DNA from 4 places in the Citrobacter sp. RHB25-C09 genome. Region 4 is predicted to be linked to each of the others. Evidence: predicted binding sites of a transcription regulator. Region 4 holds the regulator's gene; each other region holds the start of a gene.
What was found. Region 4 encodes CRP, which controls carbon source genes, mostly activating them, when cyclic AMP is high. Its sites were predicted from a motif close to ATGTGANNNNNNTCACAT; they were not measured.
Positions count from the first base shown of each region.

Region 1: a site for CRP is predicted at 2,408-2,425, ahead of HVY19_RS18880 (YjcB family protein). Genes of this name have one in related genera too.
Region 2: a site for CRP is predicted at 1,911-1,928, ahead of adhE (bifunctional acetaldehyde-CoA/alcohol dehydrogenase). Genes of this name have one in related genera too.
Region 3: a site for CRP is predicted at 2,129-2,146, ahead of udp (uridine phosphorylase). Genes of this name have one in related genera too.

Region 1 covers NZ_CP057483.1:3,988,312-3,991,715, reverse strand. The annotation lists gene uvrA (excinuclease ABC subunit UvrA) at 1-1,157, opposite strand, end outside; gene ssb1 (single-stranded DNA-binding protein SSB1) at 1,412-1,939, shown strand; gene HVY19_RS18880 (YjcB family protein) at 1,996-2,277, opposite strand; gene HVY19_RS18875 (EAL domain-containing protein) at 2,766-3,404, shown strand, end outside.
Region 2 covers NZ_CP057483.1:2,342,816-2,346,219, forward strand. The annotation lists gene oppA (oligopeptide ABC transporter substrate-binding protein OppA) at 1-187, opposite strand, end outside; gene ychE (NAAT family transporter YchE) at 944-1,591, opposite strand; gene adhE (bifunctional acetaldehyde-CoA/alcohol dehydrogenase) at 2,151-3,404, shown strand, end outside.
Region 3 covers NZ_CP057483.1:4,256,676-4,260,079, reverse strand. The annotation lists gene metE (5-methyltetrahydropteroyltriglutamate--homocysteine S-methyltransferase) at 1-1,157, shown strand, start outside; gene HVY19_RS20090 (dienelactone hydrolase family protein) at 1,203-2,012, opposite strand; gene udp (uridine phosphorylase) at 2,272-3,033, shown strand; gene rmuC (DNA recombination protein RmuC) at 3,173-3,404, shown strand, end outside.
Region 4 covers NZ_CP057483.1:381,300-384,703, forward strand. The annotation lists gene HVY19_RS01700 (YccS/YhfK family putative transporter) at 1-1,463, opposite strand, end outside; gene crp (cAMP-activated global transcriptional regulator CRP) at 1,515-2,147, opposite strand; gene HVY19_RS01710 (OsmC family protein) at 2,454-2,858, shown strand; gene HVY19_RS01715 (phosphoribulokinase) at 2,954-3,404, opposite strand, start outside.

The sequences.
Region 1 (3,404 bases), 780 kb from region 4:
TTATAACGGCGCTCCATGTTATGCAGCACGCCCTCGAACGGATGACGCCGCACGGAGGTATCGCCGCGATCGTTCATGTATTTGAATTCAATGCTCTCTTTGCCGGAACCGTACAGCACCACTTTATGTACGTTCGCGCTCAGGCTTCCCCACGGCGCGTCAACGTCGAACTTGTAGTGTTCGGCCAGGGATTTCAGCATCTGGAAATAGTAGAAGTTGCGGCGATCCCAACCGCGAATCGCGCCGCCTGCCAGCGACAGCTCAGGGTTCTGAATCACGCGGTCCGGGTCAAAATACTGCTGTACGCCGAGGCCATCGCAGGTCGGACAGGCGCCCGCCGGGTTGTTGAACGAGAACAAGCGAGGTTCCAGTTCACGCATGCTGTAGCCGCAAATCGGACAAGCAAAATTGGCGGAGAACAGCAGTTCTTCGGCTTTGGGATCGTCCATATCAGCCACGACAGCGGTACCGCCGGAAAGCTCCAGTGCGGTTTCAAAGGACTCCGCCAGACGGGTGCTGAGATCGTCACGGACTTTGAAACGATCGATCACCACTTCAATGGTGTGTTTCTTTTGCAGTTCCAGGCTCGGCGGATCGGAGAGATCGCAGACTTCGCCGTCGATACGGGCGCGGATATACCCCTGGCTTGCCAGGTTCTCCAGCGTTTTAGTGTGCTCGCCTTTACGTTCTTTAATCACGGGAGCTAACAGCATTAGCCGTTTGCCTTCGGGCTGTGACAGGACGTTATCGACCATCTGGCTCACCGTCTGCGCCGCCAGCGGGACATCGTGATCCGGGCAGCGCGGTTCGCCAACGCGGGCAAACAACAGACGCAGGTAGTCGTGAATCTCGGTAATGGTACCGACCGTCGAACGTGGGTTATGGGACGTCGATTTTTGCTCAATAGAGATGGCCGGTGACAGCCCCTCAATATGGTCGACATCCGGCTTTTCCATCAGCGACAGAAACTGGCGCGCGTAGGCGGAAAGGGATTCAACGTAACGACGCTGGCCTTCGGCATACAGCGTGTCGAAAGCGAGTGAGGATTTGCCTGAACCCGAAAGCCCGGTCACGACAATCAGCTTGTCGCGGGGGATAACGAGGTTGATGTTTTTGAGATTATGGGTGCGGGCGCCCCGAACTTCGATCTTATCCATTCACCTTTCCCGGATTAAACGCTACTTGCCCGGCTGCATGCATAGTGCGACCGGCGATCACAAACGGTTAATTATGACACAATATAACCTGAATGGATATACAGTATTGGAATGCAAAACGCAGTGTCTTGTGTAACAATGTCCGGCTGAGGTTGTTTCGCGGAATCCGCGTCACAACGTAGTAAAACCGCTATTGGTAATGCTACAATCGCGCGTTTACACTTATAAGAAATGTTTTTTCAGGAGACTCGATCATGGCCAGCAGAGGCGTAAATAAGGTTATTCTCGTGGGTAATCTGGGCCAGGACCCGGAAGTACGCTACATGCCGAATGGTGGCGCAGTTGCCAACATTACGCTGGCTACTTCCGAATCCTGGCGTGATAAGCAGACCGGCGAGATGAAAGAGCAGACTGAATGGCACCGCGTTGTGCTGTTTGGCAAACTGGCGGAAGTTGCCAGCGAATATCTGCGTAAAGGTTCTCAGGTCTACATTGAAGGTCAGCTGCGTACGCGCAAATGGACCGATCAGTCCGGCGTTGAGAAATACACCACCGAAGTCGTGGTAAACGTTGGCGGCACCATGCAGATGCTGGGTGGCCGTCAGGGTGGCGGCGCGCCGGCAGCGGGTGGTCAACAGCAGCAGGGTGGCTGGGGTCAGCCGCAGCAGCCGCAGGGCGGTAACCAGTTCAGCGGCGGCGCTCAGTCTCGTCCGCAGCAGTCTGCTCCGGCAGCACCGTCCAACGAACCGCCAATGGACTTTGATGACGATATTCCGTTCTGATGCTATGCATGTGAACTAACGCATTATAAAAAAGGCCTCCATTATGGAGGCCTTTTTTACGTCAATACCATCGGCCATTCCGGCGGGGTTTGACTCATCACTTCTACCATCACAGATTCGATGTTTTTCCAGATGGCGGAAACGTCCATCATCGTGATCCCCAGTAAACCCGTTGCAAACCAGCAGGCGGCAACCAGGCCCAGAGCGCTGCTGATTACGGCCAGACCAATATAGTCAGATTTGCGAAAGCGAATATTGAGCGTGCTGGCTAAAAACATGAGCACAGCGCTCAGCAGGGGCCAGCGGAGAAGAACCACACTAGTGGTGATGGTTGCCATGCAAGATTTCCTCTGAGAATAGCAGGTGCCCTGGACAGCGCGGCATTTCACGGTATGCGTGGTTCACTCTGGCTATCGGCAGGCATTCAGTTCGACGTTCAATGAAACACTGTTTCTCTTTCATTGATTTTTGTGAACTTTATCACATTTGTATGCTTATTCGCCAGTGGATTTACTGACTGAAAATGTATTTTTCTTCTACCAGTATGGGAAAGGCAAAAAGAGTAAACGTAATTTTGATTTGAGAAAGAGGCAACGAATTTTCAAAAATATCTACCCCTTTCGGATAGAGTCATATCCGAAATATAAAATTATCACCACTTCAGGTTTTCATTACGGTCGAATATTATCACCATCCTGCAATATCGGACTAACGCATACAAAAGTCTGTTGCTAATATTGATAGATTAATGCAACGTAATCGCCAGTGTGATTGAGTACCGGCCTTGATGATAACGGGCACATTATATGCAGGGATATTAGCTGAGATGAATCATCGGGCACGACGCAAGTTGCTGAGGTTCCTTGGGGTCATCATGGTGGTTTTGTTCTCCGTGATGCTGGCGCTATGGTTTGCCCACCTGCGGGCCGTCTCGGAAACCAGTAACCAATTGCGTACCTTTGCGCAGTTAGCGTTAGATAAAACAGAACTGGTCATTCTTCAGGCGGATTTAGCCCTCGATGCGGCTGAGCAGTATCAGGGACAAACGTGTACCCCGGCACATCAACAAAGAATGTTAAATATTATTCGCGGGCGTCTGTATATCAGTGAGCTAATTTATGCTCAGGGCGATCGTTTTTTATGCTCCACGGTAATGCTGCCAGCCACGCCTTATATAATGCCAACGGCAGACTATAAGCGAAAACCAAACCTCTCCCTTTATTACTATCGCGATACGCCTTTTTTTACCGGCTATAAAATGACGTATATGCAGCGCGGGAACTATGTCGCGGTGATTAACCCATTATCTTATAGCGAGGTTATGTCGGATGACGCGACGCTTGCCTGGGGCGTTTACGATACGGTGACGGACACGTTTTTCTCGGTCAGTGAACAGGCCTGGGTCAATGAGTTATTACCGCTGGTGCGAGAAGATCTCCCCATCTTTCAGCAGAATGGCCGATTT
Region 2 (3,404 bases), 2.0 Mb from region 4:
TCGATTCCGGCACACCTTCGATTTTGTGCGGATCGAGTGACTGAACTTCCGAGCCATTATTACGCACCAGCGTCTGCTTTTCTGCCAGTTGCACGCCGGCAGGTACATTCGCCGCCTGAGCAACATTGCCTGCGATTAGTGCAGAAAGGATCCCTGCAGCCACTAAACTTTTCTTCGTGTTGGTCATTGTGTTTGTACTCCCTCATTATAATTACTGGTTTAACCAGCCTGTTAATCCCGTTAAGGATCCCTGAACAGCACCGGAGACTTTCTGCTGTCAGGTCGTTCACTGCACGCTATCACCGACTTTATTTATTCTGGCGGTTCGTATGACCGCCTTGCGTCGATTCTGTATGCGCTTTCCCTGTCGAAAGCGCATTCTTATCTGCTACACATTCAGATGAAAATTATTCTCATCAGAGCGCTATTTGGCGGCAAATGAGTCCTTCGGAAAATAACAAATGCGCCGATCTGCCGCCAATACAATTTACAGATTTGTTAAGCAATTCTCTTTTAGCGAAAAAAAACGACTTCCGGGGAACGGTCCGAAGCAGATTATTTTCAATTTTTTCTTAATTAATCAGTCAGTTAACATTCAAGCATAACGAATGAAGCGTCACAAGACATCTCAACCGCTATAGACTATGAAAATTTAACAATTGATTATTATTTAGCACATTCATCTATAATGACATTGAATTAACTAATATCATTTCGCCAAACCTTGAGCAAGTCCCGGATAATGATGTGTGATAAATAACATGACAGGACTGCTCAGAAAGCATACGTACATTAATAAATACCAATAAAATCAATATTTTTTATTTTGCTTAAGAAGTGTAGGGTTTTAGCGATTTCACGCTAAGAAGGCTAAAAGTGAGGATGGTGACAATGAATAATAGACAAACGGAACCATGACGGTTCCGTTTCATATGAAAGTGAATTAATTCAAAAGCCCAGGGAATATCGCTTTAATACCCGTTACGATAAATTCAATACCCAGCGCCATTAACAGAAGACCCATTATACGGGTGATCACGTTAATGCCCGTTTGTCCTAATACGCGAACCAACCACGGCGCCATACGGAATAACCCCCAACAACAGAGGGCAAAAATGGCGATTGCCACAAAGAACCCGAACAAATACATCACGCTGTGGTAACGCGTTCCCCAGACAATCGTCGAGCTAATGGCACCCGGCCCAGCCATTAGTGGCAGAGCTAGCGGAACAACGCCGACGCTTTCGCGGATTGCGGTTTCTGATTTTTCCTGTTTATTCTGCTTATCTTCACCCAGCTTACCGCTGATCATTGACATTGCGATGGTCACCACAAGGATGCCCCCCGCGATCCTGAACGAGTCGATAGAAATGCCGAACAGTTGCAGAATTCCATCGCCCAGAAATAATGAGGTCCACAAAATAATCGCGACAGAGAGGTTGGCGGTCAGGTTGGTTTTATTACGCGCCACGGCCGTCTGGTAACTGGTCATGCTGATAAAAACGGGAATAATCCCTACCGGGTTAACCAACGCAAATAACCCGATGAAAAACTTGAAGTAAACAGGAAAATCAAACAGCGTCTGAATCACGGTTAGCTCCGAAGCGTTAGCCGTATAGAAATAAAGTTATCAGTGACAAAGTACCCTGTGTCGTGCAGTTGCGTTGCCGCCGCGCCAGAACGGGCCAAAAGCCGTCAATCGGACACTCTACAAGTACAGGGTAAAACCGTGCCGAAGATACGCCTTTTCATAGCACATTTCACCTGCTGACGCGCGAAAAAGACATCTTTATTTTCTGTTACTTATTTATTTTACCTATGTTAACTTTTATTCCATTCATTACTACAATTCATCAACACTTAGCGTTAATGGCTAAAATGGCCTGCTGAAAGGTGTCAGCTTTGCTTAATCTTGATCCAGATCACATAATTACTACTCAGAAGTGAGTAACCTTGCTTACGCCACCTGGAAGTAACGCGTTAGAGTTAAATGACGAAAACGCATAAGCTCTTTTAGTAAATCAGAGCAAACTGGACGTTAAGTAAGTGATTGATTTTTAGAGAGTCACACAAACAGACACTGTAAAGTCTATACTCTCGAAGCGAGCAGATGATTTACTAAAAAAGTTTAACATTATCAGGAGAGCATTATGGCTGTTACTAATGTCGCTGAACTTAACGCACTCGTAGAGCGCGTAAAAAAAGCCCAGCGTGAATATGCCAGTTTCACTCAAGAACAAGTTGATAAAATCTTCCGCGCCGCCGCTCTGGCCGCTGCAGATGCTCGAATCCCTCTCGCTAAGATGGCCGTTGCCGAATCCGGCATGGGTATCGTCGAAGATAAAGTGATTAAAAACCACTTTGCTTCCGAATACATCTATAACGCTTATAAAGATGAAAAGACCTGTGGCGTCCTCTCTGAAGACGACACCTTCGGGACTATCACTATTGCTGAACCTATCGGCATTATTTGCGGTATCGTACCTACCACCAACCCGACTTCTACTGCGATCTTCAAATCTCTGATCAGCCTGAAGACCCGTAACGCGATTATCTTCTCCCCGCATCCGCGTGCTAAAGACGCAACCAACAAAGCAGCAGATATCGTGCTGCAGGCTGCAATTGCTGCGGGCGCACCGAAAGATCTGATCGGCTGGATCGATCAGCCTTCCGTAGAACTGTCTAACGCGCTGATGCACCATCCGGACATTAACCTGATTCTCGCAACTGGTGGTCCTGGTATGGTTAAAGCAGCGTACAGCTCTGGTAAACCGGCTATCGGCGTTGGCGCGGGTAACACTCCGGTAGTTATCGACGAAACGGCTGATATCAAGCGTGCTGTCGCTTCTGTTCTGATGTCTAAGACCTTTGATAACGGCGTTATCTGTGCGTCTGAACAGTCTGTTGTTGTCGTTGATTCCGTTTATGACGCTGTGCGTGAACGTTTCGCCAGCCACGGCGGCTACATGCTGCAAGGCAAAGAGCTGAAAGCAGTTCAGGATATCATCCTGAAAAATGGCGCCCTGAATGCGGCTATCGTTGGTCAGCCAGCTTATAAAATTGCTGAACTGGCAGGCTTCTCCGTACCTGAAACCACTAAGATTCTGATCGGTGAAGTTACAGTTGTTGATGAAAGCGAGCCGTTTGCTCACGAAAAACTGTCACCTACCCTGGCAATGTATCGCGCGAAAGATTTCGAAGACGCGGTTAACAAAGCTGAGAAACTGGTTGCAATGGGCGGTATCGGTCATACCTCTTGTCTGTACACCGATCAGGACAACCAGCCAGAACGCGTTGCTCACTTCGGTCAGATGATGAAAACCGCGCGTATCCTGATCAACACCCCGGCATCTCAGGGTGGTATCGGTGACCTGTACAACTTCAAACTCGCACCTTCCCTGACT
Region 3 (3,404 bases), 510 kb from region 4:
CGGCGATTACCCAATGGAGCGCGCCGATTCAGGCCCGTCGTCACTCAACCCGCGTACATAACGCAGCGGTTGAAAAACGTCTGGCGGCTATTACGGCACAGGACAGCCAGCGCCAGAGCGCCTATGAGGTACGTGCTGAGGCGCAGCGTGCGCGCTTCAACCTGCCTGCATGGCCGACGACGACGATAGGCTCTTTCCCGCAAACCACCGAGATTCGCGGCCTGCGTCTGGACTTCAAAAAGGGCAACCTGGATGCGGGCAACTACCGTACCGGTATCGCTGAACACATCAAACAGGCGATTGTTGAGCAGGAGCGCTTAGGGCTGGATGTATTGGTTCACGGCGAAGCTGAGCGTAACGACATGGTGGAATACTTTGGTGAACATCTGGACGGGTTTGTCTTTACCCAGAACGGCTGGGTGCAGAGCTACGGTTCCCGCTGCGTGAAGCCGCCGGTGGTTATCGGTGACGTAAGCCGTCCGGAGCCGATCACCGTGGAATGGGCGAAATATGCGCAATCCCTGACTGACAAACCGGTGAAGGGGATGCTCACCGGGCCGGTAACCATTCTGTGCTGGTCGTTCCCTCGAGAGGACGTGACGCGGGAAACCATCGCGAAGCAAATTGCGCTGGCGCTGCGTGATGAAGTCGCCGATCTGGAAGCCGCAGGTATTGGCATCATTCAGATTGACGAACCGGCGCTGCGCGAAGGTCTGCCGCTACGCCGCAGTGACTGGGACGCGTACCTGCAGTGGGGCGTGGAGGCTTTTCGCATCAATGCGGCAGTGGCGAAAGACGACACGCAGATCCATACGCATATGTGTTATTGCGAGTTCAACGACATTATGGATTCCATCGCAGCACTGGATGCGGATGTCATCACCATTGAAACCTCGCGTTCAGATATGGAACTGCTGGAGTCGTTCGAAGAGTTCGATTATCCGAACGAAATTGGACCGGGCGTGTACGACATTCACTCGCCAAACGTTCCGAGCGTGGAGTGGATAGAAGCGTTGCTGAAAAAAGCGGCACAGCGTATCCCGGCGCAGCGCCTGTGGGTAAACCCGGATTGCGGCCTGAAAACCCGCGGCTGGCCAGAAACCCGCGCCGCGCTGGCGAACATGGTGCAAGCGGCGCAGAACCTGCGTCAGAGTTAATATGTAGGCCGGGTGAGGCGAAGCCGCCGCCCGGCATTTCACCTTTTACTTCTTGCTACCGTACCTGGCAAACCATTCAAGCATTCTCTGCCAGCCGTCTTTCGCAGATTCCTCGTGATAGCTGGCACGATAATCGGCATTAAACGCGTGTCCGGCGTCAGGGTAGACGATAATTTCCGTTGTGGCGTTAGCGGCACGCAGCGCCTGACGCATGGTTTCAACAGTATCCTGCGTGATGCTGTTATCCTGACCACCGTAGAGTCCCAACACCGGGGCATTCAGGTCGGTCGCCACATCGACAGGATGTTTTGGTGAATTCAGAGACTTATCACCAACCAGCTTGCCATACCAGGCAACGGCTGCTTTTAATTGCGGATTATGCGCGGCATACAGCCAGGTAATCCGACCGCCCCAGCAAAAGCCGGTGATCATCAGTCGATGTGCATCGCCACCGTTTCGGGCGGCCCAACTGGCGACGTGATCCAGATCGGCCAGCACCTGAGAGTCTGGCACTTTGGCGACCAGACCGCTTAATAGCGTCGGAATATCGGCGAAGTCATTGGGATCGCCTTCGCGAAAATAGAGTTCTGGTGCGATAGCCAGATACCCTTCCAGCGCCAGGCGACGGCAAATATCGCGGATATGTTCATGCACGCCAAAAATTTCTTGCACTACAATGACCACTGGCAGCGGGCCATCGCTCTGCTTTGGTCGGGCGTGATACGCTGGCATATCATCACCCTGGGAAGGGATCGACGTCATGCCGGCGACAATCGTATCATCCGGGGTATTAACCGTTGTTGAGGCAAGGGGAGAGGCCGCAGGTGCAAAGCCAGTTTGTTGTGTTAGTGTCATGGTATTCTCCGTACCCTTAAAAAATAGCGCAACGTTAACTATAGACAGCCTTTATCAAACCACACTGCCCTGGACAGTTCGATTGTTAAGCAGAAAAAGAAAGTGACGGGTCTTTATTGTGATCTAAATCACTATCTCAAGGTAAATTAATGCAATCGAATATCGTCATGGTGATGAGTGTCACGAAAACATCTCAGTACCTTCGGTAAAGTACCGCTTTGCTTCTTCTGACAAAAACCGAATCACAGAGGAGTTGTATATGTCTAAGTCTGATGTTTTTCATCTCGGCCTCACTAAAAACGATTTACAAGGGGCTACGCTGGCTATCGTCCCTGGCGATCCGGAGCGTGTTGAAAAAATCGCCGCGCTGATGGATAAGCCGGTTAAGCTGGCATCACATCGCGAATTCACGACCTGGCGTGCAGAACTGGATGGTAAGGCCATTATTGTCTGCTCGACCGGGATTGGTGGTCCGTCAACATCTATTGCGGTTGAAGAACTGGCGCAGTTAGGCATTCGCACCTTCCTGCGCATCGGTACTACCGGGGCGATTCAGCCACATATCAATGTGGGTGATGTTTTGGTTACTACAGCGTCTGTTCGTCTGGATGGCGCGAGCCTGCATTTTGCTCCGATGGAATTCCCGGCGGTAGCTGATTTCGAATGTACAACAGCGCTGGTTGAAGCCGCTAAATCCGTTGGCGCGACGACGCATATTGGCGTCACCGCTTCTTCAGATACCTTCTACCCAGGCCAGGAGCGCTACGATACCTACTCTGGTCGTGTGGTAAGCCGTTTCAAAGGTTCGATGGAAGAGTGGCAGGCCATGGGCGTAATGAACTATGAAATGGAATCTGCCACCCTGCTGACCATGTGTGCAAGCCAGGGTCTGCGCGCAGGGATGGTTGCGGGCGTTATCGTTAATCGTACCCAACAAGAGATCCCTAACGCCGAAACGATGAAGCAAACCGAAAGCCATGCGGTGAAAATCGTGGTGGAAGCGGCACGTCGTCTGATCTAGTCCTCCTCTCTGAGATAAAAGGCCGATACGTTCGGCCTTTATTTTTTGCGTAGCGCCTCGCAGGAAATTCCTTTAAAACTGGACGTTTATACAGCACAATTCTATGTTGTGCGGGTGAGTTGTAGCGTCGGGAGGCATTTTGGATATCTCAATCGTCATTTATGCGGTGATTGCACTGGTGGGCATTGCGCTTGGCTGGCTGATTGCCAGCTATCAGCATGCGCAACAAAAAGCCGAACAATTCGCCGAGCGCGAAGAGATGGTGGCGGCATTAAGCGCGACAAAACAACAGCTTGCTCAAAGTGACCACTGGCGCGATGAGTGTGAAATGCTCAATAACGAATTGCGCAATCTGCGCAGCATTAACTCCT
Region 4 (3,404 bases):
ACAAAGCGAGGAATGATGAACTGCTCGCCATCCAGCGTCAGCAGTTGCAGGGTATATACTGCCGTCACCGTAAACCCAACCGTTGCCCAGCCGTAATTTTTGCGGATCGTCAGATAACTCACCAGGGTAATGAGCAGCATCAACAACAGCGTATACCCCTCCGGAATATGAAAGTGCAGCGTGGCGCCGGCTACGATCAGCCCCACCAGCGTCCCAGCGCAGCGGTGCAGAATACGTACACGCGTTGCCCCGTAACCGTTTTGGGTAACAAACAACACCGTCATCAGTATCCAGTAGGGTTTCGGCAGATGCAGCGCGGTTCCCATCAGGCTGGCAACGCTTAACATTACGCTGATGCGCCCGGCATTACGCAACGCCGGCGATTTCAACGAAAGGTAGTTTTTCAATGCGGGCAGCAGCGGTAGACGCCGCTGCTTATCGGCCATGAGATCGCGGGGATACAGCGGGCGTTGGGTGCGCAGCACCCTGGCGATACGGCTAAAGTGCCAGTAACAGAACTGTCCCACCGGATTGTCAGGATGTTGATTAGCGATTTTCTCAAGAGCACCAAGCTGCTTTTCCATGGAAAATCGCGTTGGCAGACGGTGATAAAGAATATCATCGGCTAACACCCGCAGACGGGCTGCGATAACCTGCGCGTTCCAGCGGATGACCTGTTCCGCATGGCTGCGTTCGACCAGCTTCTGTACCTCCTCCGGCTGATGCAGACTGACCGAGATATGCTCCTGCAGATCAAGTGCTTCCTGAAATGCGCGCAGCATTCGCTTGTAGTCATTATTGCGATGCGCGGAAAGCATATGCATTTGCTGATAGCACTGGGTAATCAGATCGACGGCTTTCTGTTGCCGGGCCAGCAGCGGCGGCAGGGCTTTTTCCGGATCGGTATGCTGTGTCAGCATGCTGTATTTCGCTTCACAATAATCGGCGAGTTCACGGTATAGCAGGCTAAGCGACTCACGTAGGGGTTGTTCACGCCATAGCCAGAGCCAGAACCAGTTGAACAATCCGTACCATAAGGTGCCCAGGGCATAGATGAGCAGTGGTTCCCAGACCGGCATATTCCCGGCCAGACTCAGCGTGAAAATCGCGGCGATCAGCGACGCCGGAAGCAGCCTGGCGTGGAGCGCGCTTAACTCTGCCGTGACGCCGAGAGTCAGCGTTAGCCCGGTCAGGATCAACGGCAGGGGGACGTCCTGAAACAACAGCAGTTGCATCACCAGACTGCATCCGGCAAACAGCGATGCGCCAATGATCAGACGTTTGAAGAAGCGCTTATGTGGAGTGTCGAGCCCGGCGATATTGCAGCAGGCGGGGACGAGAGCAAAGAGTAAGCCCAGATGTAACTGACCAATGAACAGCCCGATGCCCACAGGTAAACACAACACCAACGTTTGGCGTAGTGCGTAGTTGATCTCCGGGTGATAAATCAGTCTGCGCCACATGGGTAAAACAAAAAACGGCGCGCTACACAGTAACGCACCGTTTCGACGGAATTAACGTGTACCGTAAACGACGATAGTCTTACCGTGTGCGGAGATCAGATTCTGATCTTCCAGCATTTTCAGGATACGACCAACGGTTTCACGAGAGCAGCCAACGATTTGACCAATCTCCTGGCGAGTGATTTTGATCTGCATGCCATCCGGGTGAGTCATCGCATCTGGTTGTTTCGCCAGGTTCAGCAGAGTCTGGGCGATACGACCGGTTACGTCGAGGAAAGCCAGGTTACCGACTTTTTCAGATGTAACTTGCAGACGACGAGCCATCTGAGAAGACAGGCGCATCAGAATATCCGGGTTTACCTGAATCAACTGGCGGAATTTTTTGTAGGAAATCTCAGCCACTTCACATGCTGTTTTAGCACGTACCCATGCGCTACGTTCCTGGCCTTCTTCAAACAGGCCCAATTCGCCAATAAAATCACCCTGATTCAGATAAGAAAGGATCATTTCTTTCCCTTCCTCATCTTTAATCAACACAGCCACTGAGCCTTTAACGATGTAGTACAACGTTTCCGCTTTTTCACCCTGGTGAATCAGCGTGCTCTTCGACGGGTACTTATGAATGTGGCAATGAGACAAGAACCATTCGAGAGTCGGGTCTGTTTGCGGTTTGCCAAGCACCATGCGCGATTATCCTCTGTTATAAGCTGTCTCCAGAGTCAGAAAAAGTCGCTGCTCTGGGTTTGCAAAAAAATGCTTCCCGAATCCTGGGAAGAGGCCGACAAAAACGAACTTCAGCCTGTAAATTGATGTCCTCTGCATACATGTGGTACGTCAATATATTACTGTAGCATCCTGACTGTTTTAGCATAGCTTTAGCCGTGTGTCTCCTGGTGTCTCGCTTCAGCATGACGCAGGTCGCCTTCCGTTGCGAGAATTGTTATGTGCGCGTAATCTGTAAGGAAAATTAACGCACTGGAGTTAAAAATTATGCAAGCGCGTGTTAAATGGGTTGAGGGTTTAACCTTCCTTGGGGAGTCCGCTTCCGGGCACCAGATTTTGATGGACGGTAATTCAGGTGACAAAGCCCCCAGTCCGATGGAAATGGTGCTGATGGCGGCGGGGGGATGTAGCGCGATTGATGTCGTTTCTATCCTGCAGAAAGGCCGTCAGGATGTGACCAACTGTGAAGTCAAACTGACGTCTGAACGTCGTGAAGAAGCACCACGCCTGTTCACCCATATTAATCTGCACTTTATTGTGACCGGCAATGAGCTGAAAGATGCCGCCGTCGCACGTGCGGTGGATCTCTCTGCGGAGAAGTATTGTTCTGTGGCGCTGATGCTGGAAAAAGCCGTCAACATTACCCATTCGTATGAAGTGATTGCGGCGTAATGGTCAGTGCCTGATGGCGCTGCGCTTATCAGGCCTACAGCAGGCGTCGTTTTGTAGGCCGGATAAGGCGTAGCCGCCATCCGGCAAACCTCACTTTACTCGATTTTTTTGCCTTCCATCAGTCGCTGTACCAGCGGCAGCATAATCAGTTCCATTGCCAGCCCCATCTTGCCGCCCGGCACCACTAATGTATTGATATGCGAAATGAATGAGCCCTGCAGCATCGCCAACAGCCAGGGGAAATCGATCCCCTCAAGATTACGAAAATGAATCACGACAAAGCTTTCATCCAGTGACGGAATACCTCTCGCCGCGAACGGGTTGGAAGTATCTACCGTAGGGACGCGCTGGAAGTTAATATGCGTGCGGGAAAACTGTGGGGTGATGTAATTGATATAGTCATCCATGGACCGGACCACGGAGTCCATCACTGCTTCGCGGGAATGACCGCGTTCACCCGTGTCGCGGATTAATTTTTGGATCCACTCCAGGTTAACGATGGGCACTACGCCCACCAGCAGATCCACATGACTTGCGACTTCGTGC